DNA from 3 places in the Veillonella sp. S13053-19 genome. Region 1 is predicted to be linked to each of the others. Evidence: riboswitches for the same ligand, from Rfam matches in the RefSeq annotation. Region 1 holds a riboswitch; each other region holds the start of a gene.
The links. Region 1 has a riboswitch for cobalamin ahead of VEHSUH06_RS08625 (methylmalonyl-CoA mutase family protein). Riboswitches for the same ligand answer to the same signal wherever they lie in the genome.

Region 1 (6,540 bases):
AATACGGGTTGTAATTCGATTGGATAGGGAGAATAGCACGAGGGCTACCCAGATACAGCCAAAAGCGGTAAGTTGGGCTGTGCCAAAGCTTTCACCAAAGTAGAAGATAGCCAAGAAAAAGCCCATAGTTGGAGATAGGTATTGTAAAAATCCTAGTATATTCAATGGCAAAAGTTTTGCGCCGTACGAAAAGAGGATGAGCGGAATTGATGTGGTGAGCCCCGCGCCGATGAGGAGTAGTCCTGTAGATGTTACGTGTTCAAGAAAGACCCAGGAGGAGGTATCGATAGTTGCCAAATACCATAGGGCTATTGGTGTAACAAGCCACGCCTCCAAGGCAATGCTCGAAAATGGATGGATGGTGAGGCGTTTTTTGACGGCTCCATAGAGGCTGAAAGTTACGGCTAGTGCAATGGAAACGGTCGGCAACGAGCCAAGCTCATAGGTCATGATAGATACGCCTAGCACGGCGATGGCGATGCTTAATTTTTGTGACCACAGCAAGGTTTCTTTATAGATGACAATACCTAGCAATACATTGAGTAGTGGATTGATATAGTATCCGAGGCTAGTATCTAGAACGTGTTGGTTGGTAACAGCCCAAATATAGGTAAACCAATTGACGCTAATAAGGGCTGCCGCCAGTAATAATAGACCGAACTGTGAAAGATGTGTGCGTAAGTGTTGTATATCGATGCGCAGTTGTTGGCGGCCCATAGCAAGGATAATGAAGATCATCCAAACACCGGACCAGATGATGCGGTGCGATAGCACTGAAAAGGAAGAAGCTTGATTAAGTAGTGCCCAATATAGGGGGAGTAATCCCCAGATTAAGCAACAGAGTAAAGTCGCACTGAGCCCTTTTTTGCTTATTTCATTCATGATGTAACCTCCTCGTATTGATAAAATCATTATATCATGCTGATAGCATGTATAGTGTTGATAATAGTAAGTATACTTTTAACTATTTCATGAATACTTAAAATAGCATTATGTATTTTAGTTATCACACATGACTTTCAGTTATAACCTAAAATTTGTTACTTATGATTAACTGTTATGTTCATTGACTTTGTGCATAATCTTACACTATATTGGACTTAGAACAACGAATATAGAGAATAGGTGTCGCAAGACTTAATAGAGAAATCGGTACAAGCCGATGCGGTCCCGCCACTGTAAGGACGAGCCTGCTTTCATATATGTCACTGGAGAAATCTGGGAAGGCGAAAGCGAGGCGATGAGCCCGAGCCAGGAGAACTGCCTATTTGATAATCACCGTTATGTACCTACGAGCGATAGGAAGGGGATTGAGGTATGCTGGCTTCAGTGTTTTTTTGGTGTACCTTTCAATAAGAAACCTTACGTGTCACTTTTGGGTGGCACGTTTTTTGTTGCCCTTGAAAGTGGCTGTTTAGCATATGAATCAGGCTTTATAATTATTGAATTAATGGATACAGATTTGAGGTTGATGTGATCCAAGTATAGGAAAGCTCGTGTGATTCATAGATATAACATTTCGCAGGTACGGTGCGCTGTTTCTCGGTATGGTTTCGAGTTGAAAAGGAGGCACATATATGTCTGACAAAAAGACTTCGAAGGACGCAGAACGCGATCTATTAGCACCTGTATCCTTTGACGAATTTGAGAAACCTACGTATGAACAATGGCAGGCTGAAGTTGAAAAGGCGTTAAAAGGTGGCGATTTCCACAAGAAGATGTTCACTAAAACCTATGAAGGTATTACGTTGCAGCCAATTTACACACCTGCACTGCATGGAGAAAAAATTCCAAAAGGTGTATACCCTGGGGCAGGCGAGTTCCTACGTGGCACTAAGGCAAGTGGTTATATTAAAGAGTCTTGGGGCGTATCCCAGTACGTAGACGATTCCTTGCCTAAGGATGCCAATCATGCAAGTTTATACGAAATTGTAAAAGGCGGCACCATCCACAACATCCGCCTTGATGAGGCGACGCGCCATGATCAAGATGTACAAGTAGGCGCATCCGTTGGCGTTGGTGGCACATCCTTGTCCACCATGGATGACTGCAAACAATTAATCGAACGTTTCAATCTTAAAGAAAATCCTTTATACATTGAAACAGGTGCTTCTGCGGCCATCTTGCTCGGTATGTTGGCAGCTACTGTGAAAGGCTCTAAAAAACAAACGGCTGACTTGAAAGGTCTCGTTGGTGCAGATCCTGTTGGCGTTTGGGCTAAAGACGGTGCATTGCATATTTCCTTAGATACAGCCTTTGATGAAATGGCACATACTGTTGTGTGGGCTAAAGAACAAGCTCCAGAGCTTAAAACAGTACTCGTGTCTGGCGATGTATACGCTAATGGCGGCGCTAACGATGTACAGGAAGTGGCTTACGCATTGGCAACAGCTGTTTGCTACGTGCGTCAATTGGCACAACGGAACATCGATATACACACCATCGCTAAGAGCATGATGTTCACCTTCTCCATGGGCGCTAACTTCTTCATGGAAATCGCTAAATTGCGTGCATTGCGCGTACTTTGGGCGCGCATCATGGAAGCTTTTGGTGCTGAAGAAGAGGACCGTGCTGTTCATGTACACGGCAGAACATCGGCTTTCACAAAAACTGTATACGACCCATATGTAAACTTGTTGCGCAATACAACACAAGCATTCTCTGGCGTTGTAGGCGGTTTGAATAGCCTTGAAGTATCCCCATTCGACCAACCAATTCGCAAAGCGGATGACTTCTCTCGCCGTATTGCTCGTAACATTCAAGTTATGTTGCAAACTGAATTCGAGTTGCGTCAACCTGTGGACCCTGTAGGCGGTTCTTGGTACGTGGAAACATTGGCTGCTGAATTATGCGAAAAAATCTGGGCTGAGTTCCAAACAATCGAATCTAAAGGCGGCATCGTGGCTGCTTTGAAAGAAGGCTATCCACAAGCTCAAGTTAAAGCGATTCTTGATGAACGCTTCAAAAACCTTGCATACCGCAGAGATGTTGCTGTAGGTAACAACATGTATGCGAACATGACAGAAGAGCTATTAGATCCTAAACCAGAAAATCAAGAAACATTGCGTCAAAAACGTGTTGCTCACATTGAAGAATACTTGGCAAGTGCGGAGCCAGATGCTATTTCTAAAGCACAGGCTACCCTAGAAGCAAGTACGACAGAGCCAGGCGCTTTGATTGGTCTCATCGAGCTTGGGGCGTTGCAAAAATTGACGATTCGTCAAATCCGTAAGTCTTTAGACGCTGGCGATATTTCTTCTGAAACGATCGAACCAATTACGGCTCATCGCTGGACTGAACAATTTGAAGCACTTCGCATGCGCACTGAAAACTATAAACAACGTACGAAAGATAATGTGAAGGTATTCTTGGCTAATATGGGCCCAATTCCTCAACACAAACCTCGTGCGGACTTCTCCACAGGCTTCTTCGAAGTAGGTGCTTTTGAAGTGATTAAAAATGACGGCCATGAAACTACGGCTGATGCTGCGAAGGCTGCTCGTGAAAGTGGTGCTGATGTTGTCGTTATCTGTTCCACAGATGATACATATCCAGAATTAGTACCGCCACTAGCGAAAGAATTGAAAGAAACTATGCCGAATGTAACGGTTATCTTGGCAGGGGCACCGCCTAAGGATCTCGAGCCTGTATACCGTGAAGCTGGCGTAGACGACTTCATTTCTGTTCGTGCAAATTGTTACGAAATCTTGAATACATTACAAGATAAGAAAGGGATGTGAGCTCATGTTTAAAAATCCAGACTTCTCCTCTCTTGGCTTGGGAACGCAGTCACCGACATCTCGCGATGCATGGCTTGCTGAACTTCAAAAAGAAACAGGAAAAAGCTTTGAAGATTTATATAATACAACAATGGAGCAAATCCAAGTAAAACCTCTCTATACAGAGATGGATTATGAAGGGATGACACACCTTGACTATATGGCTGGTGTACCTCCATTCTTGCGTGGACCTTATTCCACAATGTACGTAACCCGTCCTTGGACAGTGCGTCAGTACGCTGGTTTCTCCACTGCGGAAGAATCCAATGCGTTCTATCGTCGTAACTTGGCAGCGGGCCAAAAAGGTTTGTCTATCGCCTTTGACCTTGCCACACACCGTGGTTATGACTCCGACCATGCTCGTGTAGTGGGCGACGTTGGTAAAGCGGGCGTTGCGGTAGACTCCATCCTCGACATGGAAATTCTATTCTCCGGTATTCCTCTTGACCAAATGTCCGTATCCATGACAATGAACGGCGCCGTATTGCCTGTTATGGCGTTCTACATCCTAGCTGGTGAAGAACAAGGCGTTGATAAAAAGGTTATGGCTGGTACGATCCAAAATGATATCTTGAAAGAGTTCATGGTACGTAATACCTATATTTACCCTCCAGCTACGTCCATGCGCATCATCGGCGATATCTTTGCGTATACATCCCAGTACATGCCTAAGTTCAATAGTATCTCCATTTCTGGCTACCATATGCAAGAAGCGGGTGCTACTGCGGACATCGAGTTAGGTTACACATTGGCCGACGGCCTTGAATACATCCGCACAGGTGTAAATGCAGGCCTTCACGTAGATAAATTCGCACCACGGTTGTCCTTCTTCTGGGCAATCGGTAAAAACTACTTCATGGAAGTGGCAAAAATGCGTGCAGCACGTATGTTGTGGGCTAAGATTATCAATAGCTTCGGCTCTGAAAATCCTAAATCCATGGCACTTCGTACACATAGCCAAACCTCTGGTTGGTCCTTAACAGAACAAGATCCATTCAACAACGTAGCTCGTACATGTATGGAAGCGATGGGTGCCGCTTTGGGCCATACTCAATCCCTACATACAAATGCGCTTGACGAAGCCATTGCGTTGCCTACGGACTTCTCTGCACGTATTGCTCGTAATACTCAGCTTTACATCCAAGACGAAACTAAAGTATGTAAAGTTATCGATCCATGGGGCGGCTCTTACTATGTAGAAGCATTGACTGATGAATTGATTCGTCGCGCTTGGGGTCATATCCAAGAAATCGAATCCCTTGGTGGTATGGCGAAAGCGATTGATACAGGTCTTCCTAAGATGCGTATCGAAGAAGCTGCGGCTCGTCGCCAAGCTCGTATTGACTCTGGTCGTGAAGCGATTATCGGTATCAACAAATACCGTCTAGATAAAGAAGATCCGTTGGATATCCTCGACGTAGATAACACAGCTGTACGGGAAGCGCAAATTCGTCGTCTCGAACAATTGCGTGCTAACCGTGACGAAGATAAGGTTCAATCCTGTCTCGAAGCGATTACAAATGCTACAGAATCTGGGGAAGGCAACTTGCTTGCTCTTGCACTTGAAGCTGCTCGTGCTCGTGCATCCTTGGGTGAAATTTCCTTTGCTGTTGAAAAAGTATGTGGCCGTCATAAAGCTGTTATCCGCTCTATTTCCGGCGTATACTCCAGCGAATATGAAGATGACGATGTGATCAAAGAAGTTCGTCAAATGGCGGATGACTTCGAAGATCTCGAAGGTCGTCGTCCTCGTATCATGATTGCTAAGATGGGCCAAGACGGTCATGACCGCGGCGCCAAAGTTATTGCTACATCCTTCGCGGACATGGGCTTTGACGTGGATATCGGACCTTTGTTCCAAACTCCAGAAGAAACAGCACAAGATGCGGTGGATAATGACGTTCACATCGTCGGCTTCAGTTCTCTTGCGGCAGGTCACAAAACATTGTTACCTCAACTTGTAGAAGAACTCAACAAGCGAGGTCGTGGAGATATTTTAGTTGCCATCGGCGGCGTAATCCCTGCTCAGGACTATGAGTTCCTACGCGAACATGGCGCAGTGGCTATCTTTGGCCCTGGTACAGTTTTGCCAGTAGCGGCGAAAAAATTACTAGAAACATTGACTAGCCACGTTCAAGACGAAGGCAATGACTGACACCTACCGTCCCGACTGGGTGCCAGAAGATGCGAAGAAGGATGATACCTTTGCGTGTCACGTGATGAAAGGCGTCAAGGAAATGCACGACGGCCTCTTGTCTAGCTCCGCTCATCTGGCTCCGTCGGTACGTCCCGTACAGCGGCGAAAGAAGTTAACTGTCGCTGATTATGTACGCGGTATCGAGCAGGGGGACCGCGTTATACTTTCACGGGCTATCACATTAGTAGAAAGTAATAATAAGGACCATTTCAAACTAGCTCAACAAGTATTGCAAGCCGTATTGCCTCGTACGGGCAAGGCGTTGCGCATCGGTATTACTGGTGTGCCTGGAGCCGGTAAAAGTACATTTATTGAAGCCTTTGGCAACATGCTCATTGAAGCTGGTTACAAGGTTGCCGTACTTGCTGTAGACCCTACAAGCCAAGTCACAAAAGGCAGTATTTTGGGCGATAAAACGCGGATGGAAACATTGACGAAACATCCTGAGGCCTATATTCGTCCATCGCCGGCTGGTGGTACACTAGGCGGTGTAGCTCGTAAAAGTAGAGAAACCATGCTGCTTTGCGAGGCTGCTGGATACGATATTATTCTCGTCGAAACCGT
Region 2 (6,540 bases), on a different contig from region 1:
GTACTTTATCGTCCCCAAGAACACCTTTTTGGTTGATACGAGCCAATACTACACGAAGAGATGCAATTTCATCTACTTTAAACTTATCATTACCTTGGAACAATCCAATTTCACCAGGGCCGATATTCACAGCCATATCGACATCACCAGACTGTAAGCTCATAGCACGCGTATTAGGGTCATCGATGGAAGGAATTTCAACAGTCTTGAATGGTACTGCACCATCCCAATAGTTTTCGTTGGCAACCATTTCAGCACGTTCTTTTGTGAAAGATTTTACTACATATGGGCCTGTACCGATAGGACCTTCTTTAGCAAAGTTACGACCATCTTTTTCAGATTGTACGTCAACAATTAGGAATACCGGATCCGCCAAAAGACCTGGCATATTAGGATATTCTTTATCTGTTTTGATAATTAATTGTTGGCCATTTGCTTCAATGGATTCATATTTAAAGAATGTTTTTGCATGATTAGATTTTTCAAAAGAACGTTCGATAGATGCTTTTACAGCTGCTGCATCAACCTTTTTACCGTTAGAGAATTTTACCTTATCATTGATAGTAAAAGTCCAAGTTCTATGGTCTGGAGATACTTCCCATTTAGAAGCAAGCCAAGGTTGAGACTTCATTTGTTCGTCAAATTTAGTCAATGTTTCACCTACACCATAACGCATTACAACCCATGAGAAGAAGTTTTCTGTAGGATCTAATGAGGATGCGAAGTTAGTTACACCAACTTTTAACACATCCTTGTTAGCAGCGCCATTATTTTCAGAGCCACAACCAGCGATGAAGGAACCCATCATAACAATACTGAGGCCTGCTAAGAGAGCTTTTTTCCAAGATTTTTTCATATAAAATCTCCTTGTACAATTACATACAAAACATAATAATTTACACATCACAACTATGACAATCCCACATAGTCAGTGATGGAAAAAACATACATTACAATCTATTCACCTAGATACTTTCACAAAAGACAGTTCTAGAAAATGAATACATCTCATAGATTACCCTTGATTCTTCGGATCTACTACGTCGCGCAAGGAATCAGACCAAAGGTTAAAGATAGCTACTACGATAAGGATAGACATACCAGGGAATGCCATGAGCCATGGACTCGTTTGCAAGTACTGACGACCCTCGTTAAGCATAAGGCCCCATTCTGGAGTCGGTGGCTGAGCACCAAAACCTAGGAAGGATAGACCTGCTACCTCAATCATGATAGCCCCAATATCTAAAGCGCCTGTGGTAATAACGAGAGGCATGATATTAGGAATAATATGACGTCTAAGAATTGTAGATGTATTAGCACCCATCATGACAGCTGCCGTTACATATTCCTCGCCGCGCACCTTAAGCGTCATAGAACGTACAATACGAGCATATTTTGCCCAACCTACAACAGATAAGGCTAAAATCGTATTTACAATGCTACCACCTAGAATACCAGCAATAGCAATAGCCAATACGATACCAGGGAAGGATAACATGATGTCTGCAAAGCGCATAAGAACCATTTCAACTTTACCGCCAAAATAGCCTGCTGCAGCACCGATAATAGTACCAATGCTTACCATGATAACAACGATACTGACACCCATAAACAAGGATAACTGTGTACCATAAATGATGCGAGACAATACATCACGACCAAGCTTATCTGTACCAAACCAATGTTGACTACTTGGCGCTTGTAATGCTTGACTCAGATTTGAGCTAAAAGCATCACCCGGAGCAAGCCATGGTGCAAATATAGCTATGAGAACTACCACAAGCATCAAGGCGCTATAGAAAGAGAACAATTTATGTTTTTGAATAAATTCTGCCATTATGCTCTCTCCCTTTTTAATCTAGGGTCTAACAAGATATATGACGCATCAACTAATGCATTAATACACATATATGCTAAGGCAACCCACAACACAAAACCTTCGATCAATGGATAGTCGCGCATGGTAATGGCATATACTGCCATATTCCCAAGGCCAGGCCAGGAGAATACCATTTCAATAACTGCAACACCGCCTAATAACCAACCGATAACAACGCCCAGTATAGTGATAAGTGGTAATACTGCATTAGGCAAAATATGACCGAATAAAATTTTCATCTCACTCACACCACGAGCACGTGCGCCGATAACATAATCCTTTTGCATTTCTTCAAGAATAACGAGACGAACTTGGCGCATGTACTTGGACCCGACTACAACAGCTAATGTAACGGCTGGTAGAATTACACCGATAGGAGTTACACGAGAAGATGCAATAGGAACAAGTCCTAATTTAAGACCAAAGATATAAATCAGTACAAGGCCTAACCAGAATGATGGCATAGACACGCCTACAAAGGAAGCAACGCGCAACAGATAGTCGATCCATTTGTTTCGATTTAAGGCGCTTATAATCCCTGCCGGCAATGCATAGAGCAATGTAAATACTAATGATGTACCTGCTAACATAACTGTCCCTGGCAAAGCCTCCAACATACGATCTACAACAGGCTTTTTAGCAGAGTAACTCATCCCTAAGTCACCTTGTGCAGCATTCACAACCCAGTTTGCATATTGCACTAAGAACGGTTTATCTAACCCAAGCTGAGCTCGAGTTTCATCGATAAGCTCCTGAGACACGATAGTATCTGCCGTTTCTAGTAACATCGTAACTGGATCGCCTGGTGCTAAATAAGTGAGACAAAATGTTAAAAAAGTAATGCCAAACAGTGTAACAATGAATTGACCTAGCTGTTTAGCAAAGCGTTTGCCCATAGGCGCCTCCTCCTATACTCTCTAAATACTACAATAATCTAAATGAACAACTAATATGCTTATCGCTCCCGATATAGCAGAGGTGCATATAGGAAAACGACAAAAAAGGTTAGTCCACCTGACTAACCTAAATTAAGTATAGTATGTACAATACCATACATTTAGAGCAGGCTTTCTGACTCAGATTCATCGCAACATTTCGGCCTTCCCAGTTTCCCAGTGACCCTATAATGAAACCTTGCTCCTCATTACAGCTATTTGCATAGTATGAGATTTACACTCATTTTCCTCTTTTACGCTCGGTGAATACCGACACTCACTAGTTCATTCGTTTTTATCGATTATAAATATACTATATTAATATCCTATTTACAATACGCATACCCCTTATGGGTATACGTACATCGTAGATTTTCAATATAATTTTTATACTAATAAAAATTATCGATTACTGATTAAGTCTCTATTTATGTATAAACCTATACAAATCACTTTATATATGTGACTTTTTACCGTATTAACTGTATGCAACTGTATATATATTAATTATTATTATAATGGTAATTTTCTCATGAAATTTTTTTATACATACCGAAAAAACTTTTAATCACTTTATCAACTATCAATTATTTATAATCAATAAAACAATAATTGATAAGTTTTGTTAATATGCAAAAAAGAGGCTGTTACTAAGTAACAGCCTCTAATAAGACGAGAGATATTCAGTTAATCGATACTTTGTTGTAAGCGGTGTGCTCTGCGTGTATCCCACGCTTTACGCAAAACATAGATCACGAAACCGATGCTTACCGCTACTGCACTACCTACCATAGCATCAAAGCCACATGCGTAGATTGCATATAAACAGTAGATAACGCCTGCGCCGAACACGTAGTTGGAACGTTTAATGCGGCTTTCAGCTACGCCAGCCATACGCATCATTGTAGGTACTGCCAAGATGCACAATACATACGGTACTACGTTAGTTACAACCGCTAAGTTTACTAAGATTTCAAATTGCTCACGCAAGGAGTCGCTTGCAGTGAACAAAGTAAGTAATGTTTCAACAGCGAGTAAAATGAATACGCCACGAACAGGAGCGTCTTTGCTATTTACACGAGCGAATACTTTAGGGAAGTAACCATGTTCCGCTGCGCTTTTGAATACGCGAGACAATGTGAATTGCCAGCAAAGTAAAGCGCCAAAGCAAGAAATAACCATAGCAGCCATAACGATGTTTGCAATTGTATCATTGAACATGTATACGAATGTCAAACCGAATGGTGCGTTAGAATTTAATAAGTCAACGTTAGGAACGATACCGGCCATAACGTTTGTGGACAAGATGTAAACCACCGCCACTGCTAATGTACCTGCTACAGTTGCAATAGGTACGTTTTTCTTTGGATTCTCAACAGCATCAGCATTAGCCGCTGCGGACTCAAACCCTAGGAAGCCCCATAATGTTAGGGAAATAGATTGTTTTACCGCATCATAAAGCGGAAGATCATTTGGGTTCCATGCCGCCCAATAGATAGACGGATCAAACCAATACCAGCCGATTGTACCGATTAAAAGAACCGGAACAATAGAGCCCCAAATAGTCATGTTGCTGAGTCGACCTGTAAAGCGATTGCCTCGGAAGTTCAAAATCGCTGCAAACCACAAGAGCACAATTGTTACTTGGCTTGTTTGTGTTGCATTAAGGTCAACACCAAAGAAAGCTGCGCCATAACCTACGGCAGAAACCGCGATGGCGATATTAGCAATGATGAGAGATATGCTGTAAGCATAGCTCGCCATAAAATGTCCAGTTTTACCGAAGCGGTGTTCTGCATAACCGCCCATGCCCCCTTTATTTTGGGAGAACATACCCGCTTGAGCAAAAATATACGCTAGTAAAAGCGCACCCACAGCTGTCACGAGCCAAGATAAAACTGAAATAGTACCAACTTGAGCCAAATTAGTTGGTAACATAATGATCCCAGCTCCTAGCATATTGGCTGCTACCATTGTGGTTAGCTGGAATACAGACATTTTTTTAGCGGTCGTTTTCATGTATCAATCCCCTTTCATAAGGTGAATTTTTTCTCGTCCATAATTCACTTAAATATAATATACCGCTAAGTAAATCCAGTTCGTGCTGTGATGGGCTTGAATGTGGATTTACCGTTGTTATTCTTATTACGAATTACATAATAACACCTATGAAACCAAAATGAAAGTACTTTATTGGCGGACAAGCCATATTACACGAATTGAATAAATTATAGGTAATTTATTATCTAAAACGAACAGAACCCATTTTAACAATGACAGTGTATATTTTTACCCTATTTTATTCTGTGTATATATGTAATTTTTCCTATCTATCACGGTTATAGTGTCCTAGTACAAGACTATTATTTTCTCGTAGTCTACTGTATACGTACACAATTTTATACTTTTTTAATAGTACATTATCAATTAGAAACGCCTTTTTATAGGTATTATCTGACTTTTAAACGAAAAAAATCGATATACATATGAGCTTTGAGCTCTATATAGAGCTTCTAAAACAGACTTATATGTATATCGATCTTAAATTTTCAATGTCACAAAAGTAACTATTACTTTGAATGTTACTCTTGTACAGGATGTAGCCCTAAATCAAAACATTAATCTTACTAAAGCAGTTATGCTTGCACAGATTCAACAATCGCTTTCCACTGAGCAATTTGTTTTTCTTCTCCGGCGATAACAGCTTTACCATTGTTCCGTTGTCTTTCCACACATTCTGGAGCTGTACCAGAATAGTTGTTACGGCCAGCTATGCAAGCTTCGATGGAGATAGCATCAAGGATATCTGCATCAAAATGATGTGAGATAGCTTTGAAGTCCTCAACGGATAAATCTAGCAATACACAACCTTTTTCAATGCAATGATGTACAGCATTACCTACGATTTCGTGAGCTTCACGGAATGGAACGCCTTTTTTCGCAAGGTAATCGGCCATGTCCGTAGCATTAGAGAAGTCATCATCAAGGACAGCTTTCATATGCGCCCCATTGACCTTCATACCGCGAATCATTGCCGCATTGATGGACAAGGCAAAATGTACTGTATCAATAGCATCGAAGATGCCCTCTTTATCCTCTTGCATATCTTTGTTATAGGTAAGCGGCAACCCTTTTAAGGTAGTTAAAAGACCTAGTAAGTGACCATAGGTGCGACCAGTTTTACCACGAACAAGTTCACATACGTCAGGATTTTTCTTTTGTGGCATAATGCTAGAGCCTGTGCAATGAGCATCATCGAGTTCAATGAAGTTAAACTCATTGGTAGACCACAAAATCAATTCTTCGCTAAGACGGCTCAAATGCATCATCACAAGAGACGCAAAGGACAAGAATTCAACTACATAATCACGGTCGGATACAGCATCCATACTATTTTCGTAAATACGAGAGAAGCCCAATAGCTTTTGTGTATAGGTTTGATCAATACCGTATGTAGAACCAGCTAATGCACCTGCACCAAGAGGCATAATATCTGCATGCTTAAATACCATCAACAAACGATCAAAGTCGCGTTCCAACATAGAGAAGTATGCCATCATATGATGACCAAATAATACCGGTTGTGCCCGTTGTAAATGCGTATAACCAGGCATGATAACATCACTGTATTTTTCAGCTGTTTCGATGAGCGCTTTTTGCATATCTACGATGAGCTCGCCCATTTCTACAACAGCTTTACGCACGTACATGTGCAAATCTACTGCA
Region 3 (6,540 bases), on a different contig from region 1:
CGGCCTCATGATCGGACCTGCGGTTATCGCTTATTTATGGACGGACTCTGTGAAAGCCATGCTCACTAGCAGCAGCATCATCGGCATTATCTGTGCCGTCATCGGTACAGAAGTCGCTTTCACCCTAGACGTATCCATTGCAGGTGCTATCGCAACGACGATTGGTCTCGCATTATTAATTGCCGTTATTGGCACGCCAAAGACAGGCTATATTGCAACCTATCTTCGCCAACGCCACTTGCGTCGTCACTATCGAGAAACGATGATGCTCTGCCACATCTATACCCATATGAACACACCTGTGGCAGCCATTGAAAATGGTATCGGCACCATTCACGAACACTTGAACTGGAAGCCAGACTATACACACCAAGCCGCATCACACCTTAAGAAGCAAGGGTTGTTGTATATAACGAATGGGTACTATATGCTGACCGATAAAGGTGTGGCGCAAGTAAAGGAAATCATTTAATTAATTTTATTTAATGAATGTTAATTAGACTCCTTCAAAAATACATATTTTCCCAACAAAAAAGAAGCTGAAATCAATGCACTGCAAAGATTTCAGCTTCTTTTATTTGTTGAACTGATGCGTTAATCAGTTAATAGCTTCTAATGGAATGACATGAGGCATGCCTTTGTCGTCCATATAGATTTTAGTTTTAACACGGTATACATCTTCCATCATGGCTTCTGTAAAGATGTCTTTCGGTGCACCTTGAGCGTATACTCTACCCTCTTTGAGCACGATGATTTCATCTGCGAACATAGCCGCCAGATCAAGATGATGTAATGTTACAAGTGTTGTAAAATCATTTTCTTGAGTCAGATTTTTTAGCAATGTTAACAAGTCAAATTGCTTGTGCAAATCTAGCGCACTCGTCGGTTCATCAAGAATTAAGATTTTAGGTTCTTTTACAAGGGCCTGGGCCATGAACACAAGTTGGCGTTGACCACCGCTGAGCTCCATAATGCTGCGCGATGCAAAGCGTTGCAAGTTCAACCGTTCCAACACCTCTTGTGTAGCTGCAATGTCTTCATCACTTACGCGGAAGGACATGGATCCCATGCGCCCTAGCATAACGACTTCAAAAACAGTCAAATTGACTCTACAGTCATTATCTTGAGACAAGTAGCTCACTGTACTACTGAAATCCTTTGTAGAATATTCAGCTACAGATTTACCATTGATGGTAATGTCGCCCTTGCCTTTCAAGATACCCATAATTGTTTTTAACAGTGTAGATTTACCAGCACCATTGGTACCGATGAGAGCCGTCAATTTACCAGTTTTAGCGGCAAAATCAACGCCCTTCAAGATTTGTCCGTCTTCCGTAGAGGAATAGCCAAAGGTTAAATTATGAACTTCAATCATTTGAAATAGCTCCTTTTCCTAGTTAATACCAACGAGAAGAAGAAAGGTACGCCGATGATTGCTGTCACAATACCGATTGGGAACATCGCCCCAGGAACGAGCATTTTACTCGCAATAGATGCGAGAGACAAAATCGCCATGCCACACACTGCAGATAGAGGTAAGAAATACCGTTGATCCTCACCTACGAGCATACGTGCAATATGTGGACCTACAATACCGATAAAACCAATAGTTCCAACGAAGGAAACGGCTACGGCAGTGATAAGGGAAATGAAAGCAAATACTTTTACGCGCAAGCTTTCAACATCAACACCTAGACCAGAGGCCTTTTCATCGCCTAATTTTAAAGCCGTTAAACGCCAAGACTCACGCATCATGAGTGGAAGCATGATAACTAGCACGAGGAGAACGATGGAGATATTAATCCAGTTTGCCTTTGCTAAGCTACCCATTGTCCAGAATACGATGTTTTGAAGGGCCTCAGGAGATGCCATATATTGCATCAAGGATTGAAGTGCTTGGAACAAGAACATCATGCCGATACCAGCGAGAATCATCGTTTCAGAAGAGAAATTCTTAATCTTATTGATGGAATAGATAAAGAAGCTCGTCAAACTAGCAAATACGAAGGCGCCGAATGGAACCATAAAGACACCTAAAAACTCTAATGCACTAGCGCCTACAACTACCATGAGAGAAGCACCGAAGCCAGCCCCTGCAGATATACCAAGTGTATACGGGCTAGATAACGGGTTATCAAGGATAGTTTGCATACCAGCACCAGCAATGCCCAAGGAGGCGCCTACCAGTAATGCCATAATGGCCGTCGGAAGGCGAATTGACCAAATGATGACATACGCATTTTTGGAAACCTCGGATGGGTCTGTTAATGCTAGCCATACATCACTCAACGTAAGTGATGCAGGACCTACAATAATATCGGTAACAAAACTTACCGCGCAAATGATCAGACCGATGATAATAAACATGAGCTTTTTATAGCTCTGTTTCTTATAATTGTACTGATTGTTAGTTTCTGTCACTACGAAAAACTCCTTTTTAGTTCAACTGCATAAACCAAACGCCACCGTAAGAAAATGGAAGGAATTTGTCATAGAATTCCTTAAGTGTACCTTCTGGATCTACGTCCTTGAATTCCTCAGGGTAGAATGTTTTAGCTAAATATTCGAATACTGCAACGTCATATACTTCACGAGGTAAACCATGGTGAGTAGAGTAAACGTTTTTAGATTGAACGGCTTTCAATTCAGGCCAGCCTTGACGTTCTGTGGTGAAAGCTTTCAACAACGCTTGAGATTTTGCTTCATTTGTATCGAAACCTAAACGCATGGATGTCGGTTTCTTAGGCCAGTAGGAACCGATAATGATGATGATATCTGGGTTTCTTTCCAAAATAAATTCTGGGTTAACAGGACCTGCTTTTTGAACTACATCTTTAGTAATAAGGTCGCCACCAACTTGAGTTGCTAATGCGCCCCATGCTACGTTTGCACTATAGGCAAAACCTAAACCTTCTGGACCTTCGTTACCTGTTTCAATGTAAACAGTTGGTTTTGGTTTGTTAATTTTGCTAATGCGGTCCATAACTCTTGTTAAACGTTCAGTATAGAACTTGTTGATTTCTGCTGCACGCTCTTCTTTACCCAATGCTTTACCGATAGCTTCGATAGATTTTTGGTGGTTTTCAAGCTTTTCAGCATGGTAATCGATATAAATAGTAGGGATACCAGCTGCATCGATTTTAGGTTTGTAATCAGACTCGTATTGATCTTTAAAGTATAAAGGCATGAAGATAACATCTGGATTCAAGGAAATTACTTTTTCCACATCAAATGTTTTGTCATTTACGTTACCAATGAGAGGAATTTTTTCCAACTCTGGCACTTCAGATTTGTAACGATCCCACATATCTGTACGCAACTTGCTCAAATAAGGGTCAATACCAACAATAGTCTTAGCCACATCTTTGCCTTGCAATGCAGCCATAGTCAAGAAGGCCCCACCAGAAGCACTCAATTGAACTACTACGCGTTCTGCAGGTTTTTTCAACGTAACTTTTTGACCTGTTACGTCTGTAATCTCAATTTGCTTGCCAGATTGTGCGGCATCCTTTTTCGTATCTGCTGGACCACCACAAGCTGTCATAATCATGCTCACAACTAGCAGGAGCACCGTGGCAAGATAAGCCATAAATTTCTTTTTCTTAAACATAAAAGCACCTCAATTCAAAACTCTCAAAATACACAATCACATGTTATCAACACAAAAAGCCCGTTTCCCCACGAAGAGGAAACGGGCTGTCATCTCAGTTAGACTAACTACCACGCCTAAAAGCTAATAGATAGAATGAACTACCAACTATATACTTATAGTTCGACCATTCATCTATGCAAATCCCCATCCCTGTCACTCGCAGGTCAATTGGCAATTGTTAATTAGGCAGTTCTTCTGGCTCCAGTTTAACGTTACTTTGCGCCTTCCCAAGATATTATCTCAGTGACTAAGAGCATATCGTCCTTTATGCAAAGTCCCTCGCTGTTACAGTGGCGTGACCGCTTTGGCTTGTACCAAATTCTCTATTAAGTCTATAAACACCTAACCCAATCATATGTGATTTTTCTCATCGTAGCATGCACCATATACAGTGTCAATAAACGTATAGGGGTACATCTATCCTTGTAAAATCTACACTTTATAGCAAAAAAGAAGCTAAAACTCAACCACTAAGCGGAGTTTTAGCTTCTCACTAGGACAATTTGTAGAAATGCCTTAAAATTCTATAATTTATTTTTATCTATTAATAACTATATTGCCATAACAAAGGGACTAAAACTCAACACGCATCTGATACCATTTGGCACCGCCATGATCAGACTCAGACTCACCTTCATTGACAAAACCAAACTTGGCATAATAGGGAATCTTTTCTTCCTTACAGGTAAGAATAACACCTTTTCGTTTTTCCTCTCTAGCCAATTCTATGAAAGCCTCTATCAACTGACCACCTACACCACGATTTCGATATTCTGGCATCGTATTTAGGCCAAAAATCATTTGCCATGCGCCATGGGGATTATGTAAGGAAGCATCGGCGAACATCTCATCCGTCAAGACTTCATCGTCCGTTACAAAACCATCTATAAAACCAATAGGCGTATCGCCATCAAAGGCAATCAAAAACTGACCTGCATAATGATCTAATCGTTCCTTAAAAGCCTCACAAGGCGCCGCTTCTGCAGGCGGAAAACAAGTCGCTTCTATATGTGTCACCAAATCTAAATCAGAGGTTGTCGCTTTTCGTATTAATATATCCATATCCTTCTCCATCGTATCTACATATCTGTTTTAGTATATACTGTTTTACATAACAAAGGCTACACGTAACGCTATGTACGTGTAGCCTTTTATTAACAATGTGACCACTTACTTGCTATACAGATTATCCGACTAATCAGCTTTTCGTATATTTCGGTACATTACGATATTGCATTGGCAAGGAATTATCTTTTATTTTAAAACCATGCTTCTCGTAAAATGGTGCATTCTTGCTATCACCAATCATAACATTAATGTACAAGTAAGACTTGTACGCCTCTTTCACCATTTCTAGCAAATGACCTGCAATACCTTGTCCATGATAATCAGGATGAACCAGCACATAATTGATGAAGCACACCAACTCGCTGTCATCCATGACACGAATAAGACCAACTAAACGGTCACCATCCCACGCAGAAATCACACGAGAAGAATTCATGAGCGCCTTGTGTAATCGATCAGGATACTTGCCTACCACCCAACGAACAGATAGAAATAAATCTGCTACTTGTTGAGGGGTAAAATTCTTATCTGCGGTATAGGTAATTGGCATATACACTCCTTATCTGCAATCATTACATACATTTAGCGCTTCACTATTTATTCCCAAACGGTTTATGTTGAAAGATTTCTTTTACAATCCCTTCACCAACAATAGTACTGCCTTCCATGATAAAGAACTCTGTACCTTCTTGTAAACTAGAATAATCTACATCCTCATTTACTGGAAGAGCATTAGTTCGTATTGGTCGATCAAAGATAACATCTTCACCATCGATAAAGTTTACACCTAACAGCTGTTCAGAGCCCTTTATAACAAGATGAGGACAATACTTTCCATTATTCAAATTCGGTGGAGTTCCCCTCTTCTTGCTGAAGAAAGTAACTTTACAGCAAATAGTAAAATCTAAATCGCTCATATTAGGGCCTCATCAACTACATATACCATATCACCTGTAAAGTATATGTTCATTATACAATGTACGGGATCCCCTTCGGTCCGTAACCACCCTTGGAATACGGCTCGGCCCCAGTTATAAGTCTCTGTAATAACCTCGAACTCACTTTCACTATACTCCTGCTGATACTGAGGTAATTCAATTCTTTTACCTGTGAAAGCATCTAATATTGTACTATTAAAGACGAGAATTTCTAGATCATCAATATCACATTTTTCAAATACAATCTTAGCCTTATGAGTCTGTTCAACACCATTCTCATAAGAAAAAATATAATCAAAGGTAAAAGTTAAACTATCGTCTACATATTCTATTTTCTGTACCCTTGCATCATGGAGAGAATATTTGGGATACTCGCCAAAAGATTTTATCGTTTTCATAGGACCTCGTTATATAACATTATCAAAAAATGTCTATTTAAAAAATGGAATGATAATAAATAATATCATTCCATCATTTTATCTAAAACAGTTTTCAGCTTATTAATATCTTATCATTAGTATTCTAATACACTACTTATTCTATTTTACAAATACCATTTATTGAGTCCAATAAGGGTAGAAAATTCTCAAAATCAATTTCTTGGTAGTGTTCTAGAATATACTTAGAAAAAATATCTTTTGAAAAAGTATTTTCAACAGAATCTTTTACAGTCTTTTCAAATTTTTTCCCATCAATAGAGATATTTAAAGTTTCTTTACTGTATAGATCCTCTATTTCACAATCACTATTATTAATACGAGGTATTTTTTGTAAATATAGATTAGCATTCAATTTTAGAAACGGTTTATCACTCTCCGATTTCATACCTATATGATTTAGAAATTTTCTTAATGGTTTGTCTGCCTCTTTTTCATTATCAAA

Region 2: linked by a shared signal. The riboswitch ahead of nikB (nickel ABC transporter permease) and the one ahead of VEHSUH06_RS08625 (methylmalonyl-CoA mutase family protein) in region 1 are both predicted to bind cobalamin.
Region 3: linked by a shared signal. The riboswitch ahead of VEHSUH06_RS02590 (ABC transporter substrate-binding protein) and the one ahead of VEHSUH06_RS08625 (methylmalonyl-CoA mutase family protein) in region 1 are both predicted to bind cobalamin.

The regions. Positions count from the first base shown of each region.
Region 1 is NZ_PPDA01000014.1:25,597-32,136, reverse strand. It holds gene rarD (EamA family transporter RarD) at 1-882, opposite strand, end outside; cobalamin riboswitch at 1,107-1,283, shown strand; gene VEHSUH06_RS08625 (methylmalonyl-CoA mutase family protein) at 1,578-3,740, shown strand; gene scpA (methylmalonyl-CoA mutase) at 3,745-5,934, shown strand; gene meaB (methylmalonyl Co-A mutase-associated GTPase MeaB) at 5,927-6,540, shown strand, end outside.
Region 2 is NZ_PPDA01000009.1:13,207-19,746, forward strand. It holds gene VEHSUH06_RS05485 (ABC transporter substrate-binding protein) at 1-856, opposite strand, end outside; gene nikC (nickel transporter permease) at 1,016-1,837, opposite strand; gene nikB (nickel ABC transporter permease) at 1,837-2,775, opposite strand; cobalamin riboswitch at 2,923-3,110, opposite strand; gene potE (putrescine-ornithine antiporter) at 3,502-4,833, opposite strand; gene argH (argininosuccinate lyase) at 5,451-6,540, opposite strand, start outside.
Region 3 is NZ_PPDA01000007.1:155,969-162,508, reverse strand. It holds gene VEHSUH06_RS02605 (metal ABC transporter permease) at 1-472, shown strand, start outside; gene VEHSUH06_RS02600 (ABC transporter ATP-binding protein) at 599-1,375, opposite strand; gene VEHSUH06_RS02595 (iron ABC transporter permease) at 1,372-2,421, opposite strand; gene VEHSUH06_RS02590 (ABC transporter substrate-binding protein) at 2,438-3,610, opposite strand; cobalamin riboswitch at 3,820-4,013, opposite strand; gene VEHSUH06_RS02585 (GNAT family N-acetyltransferase) at 4,226-4,714, opposite strand; gene VEHSUH06_RS02580 (GNAT family N-acetyltransferase) at 4,851-5,270, opposite strand; gene VEHSUH06_RS02575 (hypothetical protein) at 5,314-5,637, opposite strand; gene VEHSUH06_RS02570 (hypothetical protein) at 5,634-6,056, opposite strand; gene VEHSUH06_RS02565 (retron Ec67 family RNA-directed DNA polymerase/endonuclease) at 6,193-6,540, opposite strand, start outside.